Regions from separate parts of the Moritella sp. 36 genome, predicted to be linked through region 2. Evidence: predicted binding sites of a transcription regulator. Region 2 holds the regulator's gene; each other region holds the start of a gene.
What was found. Region 2 encodes MetJ, which represses methionine synthesis genes. Its sites were predicted from a motif close to TAGACGTCTAGACGTCTA; they were not measured.

Region 1 (6,248 bases), 2.0 Mb from region 2:
TTTCGTCAAAGGTGATAAAAAAGTGGCGCACCAAGTAAAAACATAGACTAAATCATACAAATATATGCTTAATACGGCTATTATAAAATATCGGATATAAGTTAAAACCACTAATATCAAACACTTAAATTAAAGCAACATAATATGTTACAAGGAATAATATGAGTCTTGAAGTTCGTGATCTGTCAATTTTATTAATTGAGCCTTCTAGCACACAACGTAAATTCATTACTACACAATTACAAGACGCTGGTGTTGATAACATCGAATGCCTTGTCTCAATCGAGCAGGCAAAGCAAAGTTTAACCGGATTTATTCCGGATTTGATTATCAGCGCGATGTATTTTGAAGATGGCTCTGGCGCGGAATTGGCGGAGTTCGTTAAATCTAATGTGCTGACTGAAAATATTGCCTTTATGCTCATTTCTAGCGAGCAACGATTTTCTGTCTTAGATCAAGTGAAACAAGCTGGCGCTATCGCAATTTTGCCCAAGCCATTTAAGTTTGTCGACTTGCAACGCGCCCTCAATGCCACACTGAGTTACATTGAACCAGAAGAAATGGAACTGGATTTATACGATGTAACCACATTAAAAATACTGGTAGTTGATGACAGCCTGACAGCGAGAAAACACATCTGTCGCGTACTCAATAGCATGGGTATTGTGAATATCACCACAGCAGAAAATGGTGTCGAAGCACTGGAATATCTAGCACAAAATACATTCGATTTGATCGTTACCGATTACAACATGCCGGAAATGGATGGCAAAGAGTTAATTGAAAAGATCAGAATGAACCCAGAATTATCTTACTTACCCATTTTGATGGTGACATCTGAAGAAGGCTGCGCCCAGTTAACCGCTGTAAAACAAGCTGGTGTCTCGGCACTATGTGATAAACCTTTTGATATTGATACGGTCAGAATGCTTGTGCAGCAGTTATTGAATGAACAATAGTACAGGTCTACTCGTAGTTTGAAGACTACTCTTAACATAGAGTAGATTCATCAAGGGGATGAACAACTCACCAAGCTCATTCCCTTTTTAACCATTAAAAGACTATCCGTTCACTGCTTTTATCCCTTTCAGCTGCTGAAATGAACTTTCTTTCGCATCTTTTAAAAACTCAACCATGTACGGCATTTCAAGTTGTTCAATACGAATGGCCGCATACAAGGTTGTCCAACAGCTTTCCTCACCGAGTGGTTTAGCTAGGATATAATCTTTTTCTAAGTACTCTGTTAACGCCCAATTTGGCAATGCCGCAACACCGCGCCCACTCGCCACCAGCTGTAACATCATGATGGTTAATTCCGCATGTCGAATGGCATGAGGGGAAACACCTGCAGGATCTAAAAATAAATTAAAAATATCTAATCGTTCCTGCTCTACAGGGTACGTGATCAACGTTTCATCACTCAAATCCTCTGGATCTATATACGCTTTATCTGCTAAAGCATGATGGCGACTGACCGCAAGCATCGGCTGATAGCTAAACAGCGGTTCGTAATGAATACCTGATAATATTTGTGGATCAGAGGTCACCACTAAGTCTAGGTCTCCCCGCTTTAATGCTGGTAAAGGCGCAAAACTAAAGCCCGAGGTTAAATCAAGCTCGACTTCAGGCCACTGGTCACGGAACACATCAATCGCCGGCATTAACCACTGAAAGCAACTGTGACATTCGATTGCCATGTGTAAACGCCCTGCATTACCCGATAATAAACGGCTAATATCACGTTCAGTATTAGCAAACATAGGTAATACTGATTTCGCAAGTTTAAGTACCCTCTCCCCTGCTACCGTAAAGCGTAGCGGTCTTGTTTTTCGAATAAATAACGCCGTATTTAAACGGTCTTCAAGATCTTTTATCTGATGTGATAACGCTGATTGCGTCATATAGAGACTTTCAGATGCTTCGACTAATGAACCTGTCTTTTCTAATGCAATTATAGTTTTCAAATGCTTAACTTCGAGCATCGTTAATTTCCTTTTAAACGGATGGCTAAGTTCAGCATAATGCCAACATCAATTAATTTCAACTTAATCAGTAAAAATATGAATTTGATTCATGTGAGATAATGTTCAATACTTTAGCCATCTAAACAGCTAAGCGTCTATACATTAAGTTTACCGTTTTAATTTAAAGTTTAAGACTCAAGCAAAAAAATACATCTAAGAAAATGGAGTTAAAGATGGCTAAATCACACATATTAGGTTTCCCCCGTATCGGTGCAGACCGCGAATTAAAAAAAGCAATTGAGTCATATTGGAAAAATGACATCACCAAAGTTGAGCTAGAAACCGTTGGTAAACAACTCCGCGCTAAACATTGGCAACAGCAAATTGATGCGGGTTTAGACTTCATCACTGTGGGTGACTTTGCTTGGTACGACCAAGTATTGGCATTGTCAGCGACGTTAGGTGTTATCCCAGAGCGTCATCAAGAAGAAACGATCACCCTTGATACACTGTTCAATATGGCGCGAGGTTCTAGCCCTTGCTGTGGTCAACAAGCTGCGGCATGTGAAATGACGAAATGGTTTGATACTAATTATCATTATCTTGTTCCAGAACTAAACGAAGACCAAAATTTCGCATTAAGCTACAACCAACTTGTTGAAGAGATCCAAGAAGCAAAAGCACTTGGTTTCCCAATTAAAGCCAATTTGCTAGGTCCGGTAAGCTACCTCTGGTTAAGTAAAACCAACAGTGATTTTGATAAACTGACATTACTACCTCAACTTGCTGAAACGTATAAGCAACTACTTGCTAACATCGCAACTGAAGGTGTTGAATGGCTGCAAATTGAAGAACCTATTCTCGTTCAAGATCTAACAAGCGAATGGCAACAGGCATTGACAACCAGTTATACTAAATTAGCGAAAGGTAGCAACAAACTACTACTCACCAGTTATTTTGGTGCGCTAGGTGACAATGCTGAGTTAGCATTCTCATTGCCTGTTGATGGCTTCCACATTGATTTATCTCGTGCGCCACAGCAATTAGAGTCGGCATTAGCATTACTCCCTGATAACGCTATTTTATCTGCTGGTATTGTTAATGGCCGCAATATTTGGCGTAACGATCTTGCGCAATCAATCAGCGCATTACAGCAAGCTAAAGCACAGTTAGGTGAGCGTTTATGGATTGCATCTTCATGCTCATTACAACATAGCCCCGTTGACCTAGATAATGAAACTAAACTCGATTCAGAGCTAAAATCTTGGCTAGCGTATGCGACCCAGAAATTGACTGAAATTAGCACTATCAATGCGCTTTTAAGCGGTGACAGTTCTGATAAATTAATAGCACAACTCACTGAATCAACAGCGGTAGTATCATCTCGAGCTACATCATCTCGCATTCATAACGCCGCCGTTAAAGCCCGTGTTGCAGCAATTACCGACCAGGATGCACAACGTCATAGTCAATTTACGCAACGTATAGTAAGCCAACAGCAAGAATTGAATTTACCATTATTTCCAACGACAACGATTGGTTCATTCCCACAAACCAGCGATATTCGTCAGACGCGTAATCAATTTAAACAAAATGTGATCAGCCAAGACCAATACATCACCAAGATGCAAGCAGAGATCAAAGATGTCGTAAAACGCCAAGAAGCACTCGGGCTAGATGTACTTGTACACGGTGAACCAGAGCGTAATGACATGGTTGAATACTTTGGTGAATTACTCGATGGTTTCGCATTCTCAAAAAATGGTTGGGTACAAAGTTATGGTACACGTTGCGTTAAACCACCAATCATCTTTGGCGACATCTCACGCCCAGCCCCAATGACAGTAGCTTGGAGCCAATATGCACAAGCGCAAACCAACAAGCTAATGAAAGGCATGCTGACAGGCCCAGTGACGATTTTATGCTGGTCATTTACCCGTGATGATATCAGTCGTGAAGAACAAACTAATCAAATCGCACTGGCTATTCGTGATGAAGTGGTTGATTTAGAAAAGGCTGGTATTAAAGTAATTCAAATTGATGAGCCTGCGCTGCGTGAAGGACTTCCACTGCGTCACAGTGAACAACAAGCATATTTAGATTGGTCGACTAAAGCTTTCCGTATCAGTGCATCAGGTGTAAGAGACAATACTCAGATCCATACACACATGTGTTACTGTGAATTTAATGACATTATGCCGTCAATTGCCGCATTAGATGCGGATGTTATCACGATTGAGACGTCACGCTCTAACATGGAACTGTTATCTGCCTTTACTGATTTTAGTTACCCAAATGATATTGGTCCGGGGGTTTATGATATTCACTCTCCAAACGTACCAAGTGTTGAATGGATGACACAGTTAATCACCAATGCCAGTGAATACATTGATGTGGCACGCTTATGGGTTAACCCTGATTGCGGTCTTAAAACACGTGGCTGGAAAGAAACAGAAGCAGCATTGAAGAACATGGTGACAGCAGCGCATAACTTACGCGATACATTCTCTAACTAAGCTAATATCTATTTTCTTACTAAAAAGGAGAGCAAACGCTCTCCTTTTTTCATCTATTTTGTATAAATTAGGTATTAATAATCTACAGCTGCACGCTGGCTAGTGATGCTTTTCATCATAGGTAACACAGCTTGATGTGCTGGGTGATCTTGATATACATCTAACGTTTCACGAGAATCGAGATCAGCAATTAATACTAAATCGTAAGAGCCTGCACCTTGCAGACAATCAATACCAACTTCCAAACGTTGTAACCCTGGAATCTGACCATTAAGCGCTTCAAGAGCTTCTTTCGCTAATTTAGCATTTGTGCTTTTATCATTACCATTGGCAGTGTCGAGTAAAGTCCACATCACAATATGTTTGAACGCCATGATTGTTCCATCCTTTTTAACAAACGAATAATTCACCCAACCAACTTGGGGATTTGAAGAAGTGAAAGTATAACTTTAAATGTCATATTTAGGTGGATGAATATCAATATTTCACAAAGATGTCATATGAGTATCACAAATGTGCATTACAACTACCCTATATTTATCAATATACACACATCCGTATTCATAAAAACAATAAAATAAGTGAATCAAATGAAAAAGACTCTGATAAGCACAACCATCGCCCTTGCACTAACGACAGCCATAACAGCTTGTATAGCAAAACCAAGGGACACATCGCAACAACTCATAAAACCACCTCTTACAGTAACAATGCTTGCACGTTATGAATCAGGTCAATATGGTGTTAGTGCAGCAGAGATCTTAGATTATCATGCACAAAGTAAATCTATTTTTGTGGTTAACGCTAAAAGTGGTCAAGTTGATATTCTCGATGCCAGTATAATTAGTACCATAAAAAATACCGCTAATAACACGACAAAAACCACTGTTGACCCATTAACACTTAATAATTTAACTAAAAAATCCACGTTAAACCTCGCTTCAGATCTAAATCTAACACGCCTAGGTTCTGTGAACAGCGTTGCTATTTATGATAATTTACTTGCTGTTGCGATCGAACGTGGTGACGACAAAGGAAATTCAGTGCAAGACCGTGGATTCATTGGTTTCTATAGTCTAGACAACACAGGAAAAGCGACTTATTTACGCGCTGTCGAAGTCGGTTACCTACCCGATAATGTTGTTTTCACCCATGACGGCAATAAAGTGATTGTAGCCAACGAAGGTGAACCGAGTAATGATTATACCGTCGATCCTGAAGGCTCAATGTCCATCATCAACATCAATAACAATGTGCCAGTAAAACAAGCAATTAATATCAATTTTAACGACTTTGATACACAGTCAGCACGTCATCATGAATTACCAAAAGGTGTGAAGGTAAACGGTCCAAAATCATCCGTTAGCCAAGACCTTGAACCTGAATATATCGCCATATCTCACGATAACTCGCAAGCGTTTGTATCATTACAAGAAAATAATGCAATTGCAGTGATAGACCTCAAGTCACAACGCGTTGAGCGTATTATTGATTTAGGCTGCAAGGATTATGGTCTAGCGAAAAACGCTATCGATGCCAGTGATAAGGATGGAGAAATAAATATCCAATCTTACCCTGGTGTGTACGGTCTTTACCAGCCTGATACAATCGCTAGCTACAGCATTGAAGGCGCTGATTTCATCGTCACAGCCAACGAAGGTGATGCGCGTGATTACGCAGGGTTCTCAGAAGAAACCCGCGCAGGTAAGTTAACACTTGATAAAAACCACCCTCAATTTGATGCCATCCAAGATAAAAAACAGCTAGG
Region 2 (6,248 bases):
AAATAGCACGATCAGCACCGGCATCAATCTTATCTTTTAGCGCGAGCAGATCTGCTTGCGCATTTTTTGCTTCGGGGTGAACTTCTGGATAGGCGGCAACTGAGATATCAAAATCATTTACCTCTTTTAATAAAGCAACTAAGTCAGCTGCATACATATCAGGCTGATTCAAGCCCGGTGGTAAATCACCACGTAAAGCCACGATATTACGAATACCGTTGTCCCAGTAATCTGTTGCAATCTGCTTTAGCTCTTTGCGATTAGCGTCAATACAAGTGAGGTGTGGTGCAGCAATCAAGCCTGTTTCATGCTTAATTTGTTTAATAATGTTATGAGTACGATCACGAGTACCGGAATTAGCACCGTATGTCACAGACACAAATTTAGGGTCTAACGCTTTTAAACGATTAATTGACTCCCATAAAGTAGACGTCATCGCTGGAGAGTTGGGCGGGAAAAATTCAAATGAAACGTTAATATCACGTCCCAATTCAGAAACACTTTGATTCAATACTTCAATATTTTGTGCGTTGTGAAAACTCATACTTTATTCCCTTAAGATGTTTAGACGTCCATACCTCTTTACGTCTCAATCATCACAAGTTTGGTGGATAAAGTCAACGCACATAATTCATCTTAAACATGAATTATATGCGCATTGGTTTTCGACAGAGGAGAATGTAAAAATTAACGCGCGAACAACTTACATAATTGGAAAAGATCAGATTGAATAGCACCCGCAGTCACATCTCTGCCAGCACCAGGGCCTTGGATCACTAATGGGTTATGGCGATACCAGTGACTATTAATTGAAAAAATATTATCACACGGCAATAAGTTGGCAAATGGATGGGTTGGTTCTAAGAACTCTAACCCAACCTGCGCCCCTTCTTTACAACTAAAACTAGCGACATAGCGTAATACTAAGCCCTGCTTTTTGGCTTTATTAAACATATGTAATATTTTGTCATCGAGTGCTTCGCAATGTTCTAAAAACTCGTCCACTTTAAATGCCATTAGATCTTCTGATACCAATGACTCGAGTTTAATATCGCCAAGATCCATCTCATAGCCCGCTTCACGGCTTAGAATAAGCAGTTTGCGCTGTACGTCCTTACCCGATAAATCTTCACGAGGGTCAGGTTCCGTTAGCCCTTGATGCCAAGCTTGTTCCACTAATTCCGAGAACGCAATTTTACCATCATATTGTTGAAACAACCAAGATAAGGTACCAGAGAAAATACCGCTAACAGCTGTCACTTGATCACCACTGTGTTGCAGCATATCCATAGATGATTGGATCGGTAACCCTGCGCCAACCGTGGCGTTGTATAACCAATAGCTTTCATTATCACTAAAGCTCTGCTTAACCCGATTATAAAATTCACTGCTCGCCGCGCCAGCGAATTTATTTGCTGAAATCAGATGGAAACCGTGTTGGGCAAATTCAGGATAATAATAGCTGATAGCTTCACTAGCGGTAATATCGATAATCACCAGTTCATCAAACGGGTGCAATGCGAGATTAGATAATAACTGTTCCCATACAAACGATTCGGGTTGGAAGTCATCAAGTACCGTCGCAGCATCCAGACCATTGAAGTCTAATACCCCGCCCTGAGAGCCATATACACCGCATAAACACAGTTCGACATTTTGTTGTTCGGGTACTTTATGCATTTGCTCCGCAAACAGAGATAGCCAACCAGCACCGATATTTCCTTTACCAAACAGCACCACACCAATGCGTCTTGGCTGCTTAAATAACGCCGTATGTAACTCTTTCAATAACGGCTCTAACACCACTTTCTGCAGAACGGCACAGATACTTAAATGGTTTTCACCTGTCTGTACAAATGTTAGATTATGCTCTGAAATTAATTGATAAAACTGATGTGATTGCAACGCATTATCGGTTACACCAGAACCCACTAGCGCCACCATACAAAAACCACTCACATGCTCAATGGCTTTTACATTAGATTGCTGCTGTTTATATGTTGCTAATGCAGTAAGTGCAAACTCAACAATTTCAGCGGTATAACCAAATCTAACCATATAATCCGTCGGACGGCGTTTGATACAGATAGGAGAGAGTTGCTGCTGTGCTAACAATGCAATTAACTGATTATATTGTTGCTGGTAATCTGCATCATGATTAAACTCAACATCCACTAAATGTAGATCATCAATCGAGGTGACAATTTTAGCCCCTTTACCTTTTGGTAAACGACGGTGGATCTGAGTTGACCCCTCATCAGGGGTATAACTGCAACGTAACTGCACATGCTGTTTACTCTCGACAACAGGTTGTAATGTACGCGCATGTAATACGGGAGAGCCTAAACGCGCGAGCTCAGCCGCTTCATAAAGTGATAATTTAGTTTGCAGTTCAGCATCTTTTACACGACGTGGGTCGGCACTAAATACCCCCGCAACATCGCTCCAAATAGTGGTTTGATCAGCATCTACTAATGCAGCTAACAAGGTCGCAGAATAATCAGAGCCATTTCGCCCCAATGTCACAGTACGCTGTTGTGTATCTGCAGCAATAAAACCGGTCACGACAACGCGATTAGTCAGGGTCGCTAAACACGAGTCTAATTTTTGGCGAGACACCATTTCATCAACCACAGGTTGCGCGGCTAATTCAGTTGTTAAAAACAAGCGAGAATCTAAATCATTAGCTGGTAGTTCGCTTTGACTCAGTAAAGCTGCTAATAATCGTGCGGACCACACCTCACCATGCGCTAAAATTTGGTTTTTAGCATACACATCAAGGGTAGTTTCTAATAAATGGCCTATAGTATGAATATCATCTTGCAATGCAGAAGTGAGTTGTGTGCATAAGGCACCTTCTAATAGTTCTGTAACTAACTTAGTTTGATACTCGCATGTCGCAATAAGACGTTCCGATGCAGCTTGATCACCGTCTTCGGCTAATTGTAATAATTCTAATAATTGATTGGTGGTCTTGCCCGCTGCAGAAACGACAATAAGATCGCGTGCTTTGGTGTGTTGGCTAATTATCGTCAATACTCGACGATAACAGGTAGCATCAGCTAAACTACTGCCACCAAATTTATGAATACTGCGCTTAATTGCGTCCATGCGTTCTCCCGAACTTAATATCGAATTAATATATTTCCAGTAACTCAAAACATACACTATTAGGCTACAACAGGTCAATAGACGTCTAGAGCTCTTTACATACTGATTGCCAATAATCAAATTCAAAGGTAGACTTATTACTTATTCATAAATAATAATTTACGCAAAGGTCAAAAATGACGAAGTGGAACGGCGAGTATATTAGCCCCTATGCAGAGCATGGGAAAAAGAGTGAACAGGTTAAAAAAATTACTGTTTCAATTCCTTTGAAAGTATTAAAAGTACTGACAGATGAAAGAACTCGCCGTCAGATTAATAATCAACGACATGCAACCAACAGTGAGTTGTTGTGTGAGGCATTTTTACATGCTTACACAGGTCAACCATTACCTGCCGATGAAGATTTAACAAAAGACAAACCAGACAGTATCCCTGAAGAAGCTCGGGCACAAATGTTAGCGCTGGGTATCAATATCGATGATTATTTAGAACAAGATGATTAGTCACTAACTAACGAATGCTAAATAAAGAACGTCTGAAAATAAAACAGGCCCACCTTTTATAAAACAGGCCCCAATTATAGGAGCCTGTTTTGATTTAACCTATATACAATGCGCTATCTAGCTCGCATTGTTGCTAATACCTTAAAGTGAAATCTAAAAACTAAAAGGAGCCGCGCGGCCTTTTTTCTTTTTCTCAACCGGTTTCGGTTCAGCTACTTTCACTTGTTTAGCTTCAGATTTTTTCTTTTTCTTCTTTTCAGGCTGCTCCCAGATACCTTCAGGGATGCTGTCGACAACAGGCTTAGCAACTGGTGTTGGTGCAATAAATTCGGGTTCAACAGCAACATCTTGCTCAACAGTATTGTTTCCTGTGAAATAGTCTTCAGTAACATCGTTTTCTGTAATATATGTTGCTACAGAATCAGACTCTAAAGCCGCAGGGTCCACAAATTCTTCTTCATCAGTAATATCGTACTCTGCAAGTTCTTCCGCAGACATGACTTGATAAGCTTCACCATTAAAACCAATGATATCGCCAAACATGATCTTTTTACGTTTGCGTGTTTCAACTTCACCATTCACATACACATAACCGTCTGCAATATAGTTCTTCGCTTCACTGCCCGAGGTCACTAAATTTTCGATTTTTAAGATCTTATATAATTCAATCGGTTCTTCAGCGACAACAACAGGGATAACTTCAATTTCATATTCTTCAGACATGGGAACCTTAAATGTGGGCAAATAGCAGAACTTTATACAAGTATAAACCTAGAAATGCAAACGCCAAGGATAAACCTTGGCGTTTGTGAAAATCATACTGGTTAGTTACAGCATGTAATTCTCTGGTAAATCGATACGCGATACACCCGTTTCAACTGCCGCTAATGCAACAGCACGTGCAACACGTGGTAATAAACGAGGATCCATTGGCTTTGGAATAATGTACTCTTTACCAAACTCTAACGATGTCGCACCAGACGCAGCTAATACTGACTGTGGCACTTCTTCTTTCGCAATTTCACGAATTGCATGTACAGCCGCGACTTTCATTGCTTCATTAATCACACTCGCTCGCGCATCTAATGCTCCACGGAAGATAAACGGGAAGCACAGTACGTTATTCACCTGATTTGGATAATCAGAACGACCCGTTGCCATGATCAAATCTTGACGTGCCGCGTGAGCCAATTCAGGTTTAATTTCTGGATCAGGATTCGAACATGCAAAAATAATTGGATTATCGGCCATTAATTTGACATCGTCAGCAGACAATACATTTGGACCTGAAACACCAACAAATACGTCAGCACCGTTAATTGCATCTTGCAATGTACGCTTATCAGTATTATTAGCAAAACGTTGCTTATACTCGTTAATGTCATCACGACGTGTGTGGATCACGCCTTTACGATCTAACATGTAGATTTTTTCACGTTGTGCGCCACATGAAATTAATAATTCCATACATGCAATTGCAGCAGCACCAGCGCCCATACAAACAATCGCCGCTTCAGTGATGTCTTTACCTTGAATATCTAGCGCATTAATCATACCTGCAGCGGTTACGATTGCAGTACCGTGCTGATCGTCATGAAATACAGGGATCTGACAACGTGCAATTAACGCTTTTTCAATTTCAAAGCATTCTGGCGCTTTAATATCTTCGAGATTAATACCACCGAATGTATCGGCAATATTGGCAACTGTATCAATAAATTCTTCTGTCGTACGGTGTTTCACTTCAATATCAATCGAATCGATATCAGCAAAGCGCTTGAATAGTAGTGCTTTACCTTCCATTACCGGTTTTGAAGCCAGTGGGCCTAAATTACCGAGACCTAAAATCGCAGTACCGTTAGTGATCACCGCCACTAAGTTGCCTTTGGCCGTATATTTATAAGCATCATCAGGGTTAGCAGCAATTTCACGCACTGGCTCTGCGACACCTGGGCTATATGCTAAAGAAAGATCATCAGCAGTTTCTGCTGACGTAGTAAGTTGAATAGCAATTTTGCCTGGTTTAGGGTTCGCATGGTAATCCAATGCTTGCTGTCTAAGGTCTGACATACACAATATCCTGAATGAAATGAATGCACATAACTCACCGCCTTAATTCAAGAATAACAAGGTGTGAGAAACAACGTTGGGGGAATTAAAATAATAATCGAATGTAACGCCAAATATTTAACTTTAATTTAACACAGGTCTCTTTTATTTTACACTGAGCTAAACTAGCTAATAATATTGTTACCATTATTCTACAGTAATTTAAGTTGTTTATTCTACCTTTGTACTGGTATGAGGTGTTTATTTTTATATGATTTACTAATTTTAGAAGAACATTTTTATCCAAATGAAAGCATTTAGGTTAAATATTAGTTTTATAAATGTTTCAAACTGTTTTTAAGACATAAAAAAAGGCACCCTAAGGTACCTTTTTGATTCACTACAAAAAATTGTATAAATACAATTCTTATTTTGCAGAAAGAGCGCCAAAACGCTTGTTGAACTTATCAACACGACCACCAGTATCAACATTACGTTGCTTACCAGTGTAGAATGGGTGACAGTTTGAACATACGTCTAGCGTGATGTTTTTACCGCGAGTTGAACCAACAGCGAAAATGTTAC
Region 3 (6,248 bases), 1.2 Mb from region 2:
AACGAATTCACTTCATCATCGGTTAAGTAACGCCACAGCCCAACTTCTACATCCAACTGTATCGCACCAATTTTTTCGCGGTGTAAGCTCACCACCCGATTCCCTACAGCTGCAAACATGCGCTTCACTTGATGAAATTTACCTTCGGTAATTGTCAATAATACTTCTTTCGGTGATACAACCTCTAAAATAGCCGGACGTGTTAATTGCTGCTCGCCTTGTAATTGCACACCATAAGCAAATTTAACCGCAACATCATCGCTAATCGGTCGAGATAAGCCAACACGATAGACCTTTTGACAATGCTTGGTTGGGGTAATGATATTAAATGACCAACGCCCATCATCAGTGACCAGTACTAGCCCGGTCGTATCGGCATCTAAGCGCCCTGCTACATGTAATTCGGATGCGTTAGCGACATCGATATAATTAAATAATGACGGGTAAGCTTCATCGATATTAGAGCAAATGGTATCAGCCGGTTTGTGCATGAGGATATAGCGGGACGCTCTTGCTATCAGCGCCTTACCATTTAAACTAATATAATTGTTTTCATGCACCTGCGTTGTCACATCACAAATGACTGCGTTATTAACCTCGACACAACCAGCACTTATCATCGAAGTTGCTTCGGTTCGGCTTAACTCAGTACTTTTACAAACAAATTTATCAAGGCGCATTAAACTAAATTCTATATCAGATAAAGAGCGCTATTATCCTTGTTCAGCAGTAATAATCAACGCGATTTTAAGTATCAATAGATAATATAAAACCAGTAGATTAGTGTAAGATCTCATCATTAAAAGGAATTTATTATGTCGGTATACCAAGTACAACACCAATGGGGTGGTGCTTACGTCATCGGCACCGCGTCTGCATCGAAAGCTGACTTTGCAACAAGCTTATAAGACACCACATATAACTGTTCAATGCCCGGGTAAATATCTTGGATCACAGCTTTCAGCACAGCTAATGTCATGTTTTCTTGCTCGGCATGAAAATCAGATAACGCGGTAAATAAAATAGGCTCTACTGAGATAATAGATAGTTGGCAAAACTCACGTCCACCTTCTAACGTAGAAACAGTCACTATCGAACCCGGGACATAGTTATTTTCAGATGCATCACGAATGGTAATGGTTTTTTTACCGCTAAGAATATCTGTTTCAAAGCGTTCAAAGAAGGTCATGGTGGTTGGTTGTGTCATGCGGGTTTCTATTATAAAGATAAGAGGTAGGCATTATATCCTATTTTCTATCCAGCACTACCCACAATAAGATAGAGTGATTGTTATCACCCTATCTACTATCTACTATTGTTGACTCTTAGCTAAACCATTTGCTAAGTCAGCTAAAATATCATCTATATCTTCAATACCAACAGAAATTCTTACTAGCGAATTTGTAATACCAGCAACAAGACGAGCGCTTTCTTCCATACCAGCATGAGTCATGGTTGCAGGATGAGAAATAAGACTTTCTACGCCACCTAATGACTGCGCTAACGTAAACAACTCTAGATTAGCAAATAATTTTTTCACTGCCGCTTCGCCACCTTTAACATTAAAACTGAGCATCGCGCCAAAACCCGCCTGCTGCTTTTTAGCGATATCATGACCAGGATGATCTTCAAAACCAGGAAAATACACGGTATCAATAGCATGATGAGATTTTAAAAAACTCGCCACTTGCAAAGCATTTTCTTGGTGTTGTTTCATCCTAATAGGTAACGTTTTTAGCCCTCGTAACGCTAAAAAGCTATCAAAAGCGCTACCTGTAATACCAATACAGTTTGCCCACCAAGCTAGCTCTTCACCAAGGGCTTGTTCTTTAGTCACTAAAACACCACCAACCACATCACTGTGGCCATTAATGTATTTAGTCGTAGAGTGAAAAACAATATCTGCACCGAGTCCTAACGGTTGTTGTAATGCAGGAGAAAGGAAAGTGTTATCAACCGCAACCAAGGCACCAACCTCGTGACACGCTTTAGTAACAGTCTCAATATCGACTAAGCGTAGCAATGGATTGCTTGGGCTTTCCAGTAGCACCAACTTAGGTTTTCCAACTAACGCTTGGGCCAATGCGGCTTGATCATTCTGGTCAACAACAATGAGTTTAAATTGACCACGTTTAGCTAAATGAGTAAATAAACGGAAACTACCGCCATAACAATCATGAGGAATAACCACTAAGTCATCAGTGGACAACAATTGACATAGAAGATGCACAGCTGACATACCAGTACTGGTAACAATACCTACGCTACCTTGCTCCAAATCAGCAACGGCTTGTGCGAATGTTGCTCTGGTTGGATTTCCCGTACGAGAGTAGTCAAACGTACGTTTATCATTAAAACCATTTAATGAATAAGTGCTTGATAAATGAATGGGAGCAACGACAGCACCATGATGCTCATCTGTATTTATTCCTGCTCTCACTGCCGCTGTAGTGATATTTTTTATCTTGGCATTTGACATATTTTTCCCTCATATTCGACAACCGTGGTCATAATTATATTCAACAATCACCATGGATGGCCGAACAGCTGGACTTCCAGACAGCTATAACACTAAGCGTTCTACATATTTTGGTCAAGATGTTTTTAACATAAGTGAAATAAACATCATTCTCGTCAGATTTATAATGTACTTTAGTGCCATTATCCCGCGGTAGGCCGCACTGGAAATAGCTTATCGTACGCTAAGTTATAGCCATAAGCGTAAAACAAATAGAAAACAACCATGCCGATATCAAGCACAAACGCATCCCATAAGCTTAAGTCTAAAAACCACGCCATAAACGGGATAGTTAAAAACAGTAAACCGCCTTCAAAACCGATGCTATGTACAATACGGATCAGGGTTGTTTTCGTCACTGAACCCATTTTTTTCAACATGTATTTATCAAAACCAATGTTGTATACATAGTTCCAGCCCGTCGCGACAACCGAGAATAATACGCCCATAGCACCGACATGACCAAGATCAAAACCGAGTTGACTTAATATACCCATAATCACAACTAGGCCAATTATCTCAAATAAAATCGCATGTCTAATACGGTCTAATCTTGTTCTCATCTTTTGCTCTCCACATCATCATCTGTATGTCACACCCATTGTCGTAACCATACTTTTATAAATATTTATTGTGGCGGCTATTCTATAGTGAAAAAACATAACTAAAAGTTAGTTTCCATCTGTTTTTCGGATGTATTAAGCACAGGCGACCTCAAATTTACAAAAACATACAAAATTACACTTAGCTAAAAATACTACTTTTAGTATAATAACTCTGAATAACGGGAAGGTTAAATGAAATCAATGTAGCGCTAGATTCCATATAAATTCTACATATCAGGTATTAATATCGTAAGACATTAATACTGAACAATGTAATAAACCTCACTTTAAAGTATAAATAACAGCCCAACTAGGAATAAAAAATCGATGTCTACAATTAACATCTTTGAATTAGCCGATCAGATTTACCCGAATGCAAAAGGGATTAAAAAAATACAAAAAAAAGTCAGGTTCTCTTTTTGGGCGTTAAAAAACGGTAAATCAGTCAATGCGATGGCAGATCTTTTTTCCCGAGATAATTTAAAACCAGTATTTAAAAACAACCCTAGAATCATGGAAAAGCCGCTAAAGCCCTACATATGCGCTAACTGGTCAAGTACAGAACGAATTAAATATTTAACCGAACATTATCTGTTTATTGATGATACTTTTGGCTCACACGCGAGTACTGTGGTTTCAAGTAAAGGTATTAGCATCTTAGATTTTGAAAGTTTAAGCGGACAGAAATATTACGTTATGTTATATCAAGGGTCTAGCCGTGAGGGTGGCCTTGGTATTCGTTTGGTTAACGAAAAATATCAAAATATTTATACTTTAACATGTAACATTTCCGGTACCCATACTAAAACAATGCACATTGGGGCATTGCAAGGTGCTAGTGAGGAAATAGAAAACCGTCATGCGCTAATTAAAGAACTAACTAAATCATTACACGGATTACGCACCAAATCATTATTAGTTGAAATGGCATTAATGTTGGCACGTATTTTAGGTATTAGTGAAGTCAAAGCTATTTCTAATAAAGGTCATGTCTATCAAGCATTGAATTATATTATCTCGAAAAGAAAAGTAATAACCTTTGATTATGATGGCTTGTGGGACGAATTTGAAGCAACCAAAATAGACCCATACTTTTTTGGTTTGTCTGTGTCTACGCCACGAAAAGACCCACTGACATTGAAAAAAACCAAACGTAAAATGTACACTAAACGATACCAATGGTTAGATGACTCTGAAATTACCATGGCGACAAATTTAGCGCCTTGGCTGGTGAACCCAATAATAAAAAACGAACAAACTAGCTAAAAACATACTCAACAGCTAGATACAAGTTCACAACATTAAGCTTGTGAACTTGTATTTAGTTTATAAATCCGATCTGCATATAAAACACCACCTATGCTATATGCTTGTGGTATCACTTCATCAAGCTTAAAACCACACTTCGCCAACACCTTTTCTGAAACAACATTACCTTCAGTCACGATACCTTGAAAGACTGAGATAAGATGCACTCGCATTGCCCAAGCGATAACGCCAAGTAATGACTCAGTGGCATAACCCAGACCAAAGTATTCCGGTAATAACAGATAACCGACTTCTGCAGATCGGCCATCATAATCAAAACCCGTGATACCAACTGCCGTATTGGTTTCAACATCGGTGATCACCAAACATAACCAAGCACCAGAAGTGACAGACCATCGAGGTAAACGCGATTCAAACTTAACGCGAATATCATCCTCACTTGGTTGATCAAAACATTTTTCAATCACACGCGATTCTGTATGTAAACGTAAAAATAACGGCCAATCTTGTTCCGTTATTTGACACATACTTAAACGTTGAGTCGTGATCTGCATATTTCTCCCTTTACTACTTTATAGCGTAAATCTAAGTATCATGAAAGCACACATACCTATAAAAACCACAGCTAACGTATTCTTTATCTTTAAACTTAATACCACAGTCAATAGACCTGCATATAAAAATGGGCTATTAAAGATTTTCTATTCACTCACCTGCGCAAGGGTAAATTCAACAAAGCGTCTATTAGCCAAAGACAAATACCCATCTTTACGCCACGCGAGTGCCAGGTCCAAATAAATAGGCGGATCAAACGGTATGCCTTTAACGTCCGCTTCTTGATCTGTGACTAACTCAAGCAGCGCGGTAATGGCAAATTCATTTTTAACGATATTAAGAATCATGGTGATCAAGTTTGTTTCAAAGGAGTAATTGGCGGTCATATTATTCGCCTTACACAGGCCATCAATCACTTCGCGATGAAAATATCCGGCCTTAAACATCACTAATTCGTGAGTGAAAAAGTCTGCATAAGTTACTGACTTCGCATTTGCTAAGGCATGGTTCCTGCCGACTGCCGCGACCATTTGTGGACGAACAAAACGCTGAACTTGTAAGCTGTCAGGGATATGATCATCGACAATCACCCCAAGATCTAACTCACCCGAGAGTAACTTTTCTTTAATCGTTTGCGTGCCACCTTCCATAATGCTTAAGTTTAAATTCGGGTACTTAAACTTAAAGGCCATTAAGATCTCGGGAAAGAAATACGAGCCCATCATCCCCGGAATACCAATGTTAACCTCCCCTTGATCTAAACCCCGTAGATCATGTAACGCGGTTTCAGCATCAGTAATACGAGCAAGAATACCCTTGCTGTGTGCAAGCAGAACTTCCCCTTCTTTGGTCACGACCACGCCTTTACTACTGCGGATCAATAATGGCATACCTATTTGCTCTTCAAATTTACGCATCGCAATACTCAGCGCAGATTGAGCAATGCCCAGGTGTCCGGCCGCCTTGGTATAACTGCCCAGGGCAACAATAGTGGCAAAATAATGCAGTATTTTAGAATTAAGCATAACTAAAATAGATACCTTCTATGATATTTATATATTTTTCATATTAGCATTAGAACGTTAGTCTATAAGCATTGTTAGTACCGCATGACCCTAATAAAGCAGATCATGCTACTCCCTTAACTATTTACCTTCGTTATCAGCAGGACGGATGAATGATTGCACTGCATTCTCAAGATTATAAAAAAGTAACCTTAGGGCTTGGACTAGGCTCATTTCTGGTGTTTTGCAATTTATATTATTTTCAGCCGCTACTGCCGTATTTCATGGTCAAGTTTA

Region 1: metE (5-methyltetrahydropteroyltriglutamate--homocysteine S-methyltransferase) is a predicted target of MetJ. The motif match lies at 2,097-2,114, and genes of this name have one in related genera.
Region 3: metB (cystathionine gamma-synthase) is a predicted target of MetJ. The motif match lies at 2,549-2,566, and genes of this name have one in related genera.

The regions. Positions count from the first base shown of each region.
Region 1 is NZ_CP056120.1:3,190,576-3,196,823, forward strand. Features, by position in the region: gene HWV03_RS14045 (response regulator) at 162-959, shown strand; gene HWV03_RS14050 (LysR family transcriptional regulator) at 1,062-1,982, opposite strand; gene metE (5-methyltetrahydropteroyltriglutamate--homocysteine S-methyltransferase) at 2,198-4,480, shown strand; gene HWV03_RS14060 (Dabb family protein) at 4,555-4,854, opposite strand; gene HWV03_RS14065 (choice-of-anchor I family protein) at 5,071-6,248, shown strand, end outside.
Region 2 is NZ_CP056120.1:139,575-145,822, reverse strand. Features, by position in the region: gene metF (methylenetetrahydrofolate reductase) at 1-544, opposite strand, end outside; gene HWV03_RS00620 (bifunctional aspartate kinase/homoserine dehydrogenase II) at 688-3,111, opposite strand; gene metJ (met regulon transcriptional regulator MetJ) at 3,288-3,614, shown strand; gene HWV03_RS00610 (RNA-binding S4 domain-containing protein) at 3,768-4,337, opposite strand; gene HWV03_RS00605 (malic enzyme-like NAD(P)-binding protein) at 4,443-5,684, opposite strand; gene rpmE (50S ribosomal protein L31) at 6,091-6,248, opposite strand, start outside.
Region 3 is NZ_CP056120.1:3,934,617-3,940,864, forward strand. Features, by position in the region: gene HWV03_RS17350 (pseudouridine synthase) at 1-680, opposite strand, end outside; gene yqfB (N(4)-acetylcytidine aminohydrolase) at 854-1,207, opposite strand; gene metB (cystathionine gamma-synthase) at 1,313-2,479, opposite strand; gene HWV03_RS17365 (PACE efflux transporter) at 2,662-3,081, opposite strand; gene HWV03_RS17370 (VirK/YbjX family protein) at 3,451-4,389, shown strand; gene HWV03_RS17375 (GNAT family N-acetyltransferase) at 4,425-4,946, opposite strand; gene HWV03_RS22840 (hypothetical protein) at 4,965-5,051, opposite strand; gene HWV03_RS17385 (LysR family transcriptional regulator) at 5,094-5,972, opposite strand; gene HWV03_RS17390 (MFS transporter) at 6,125-6,248, shown strand, end outside.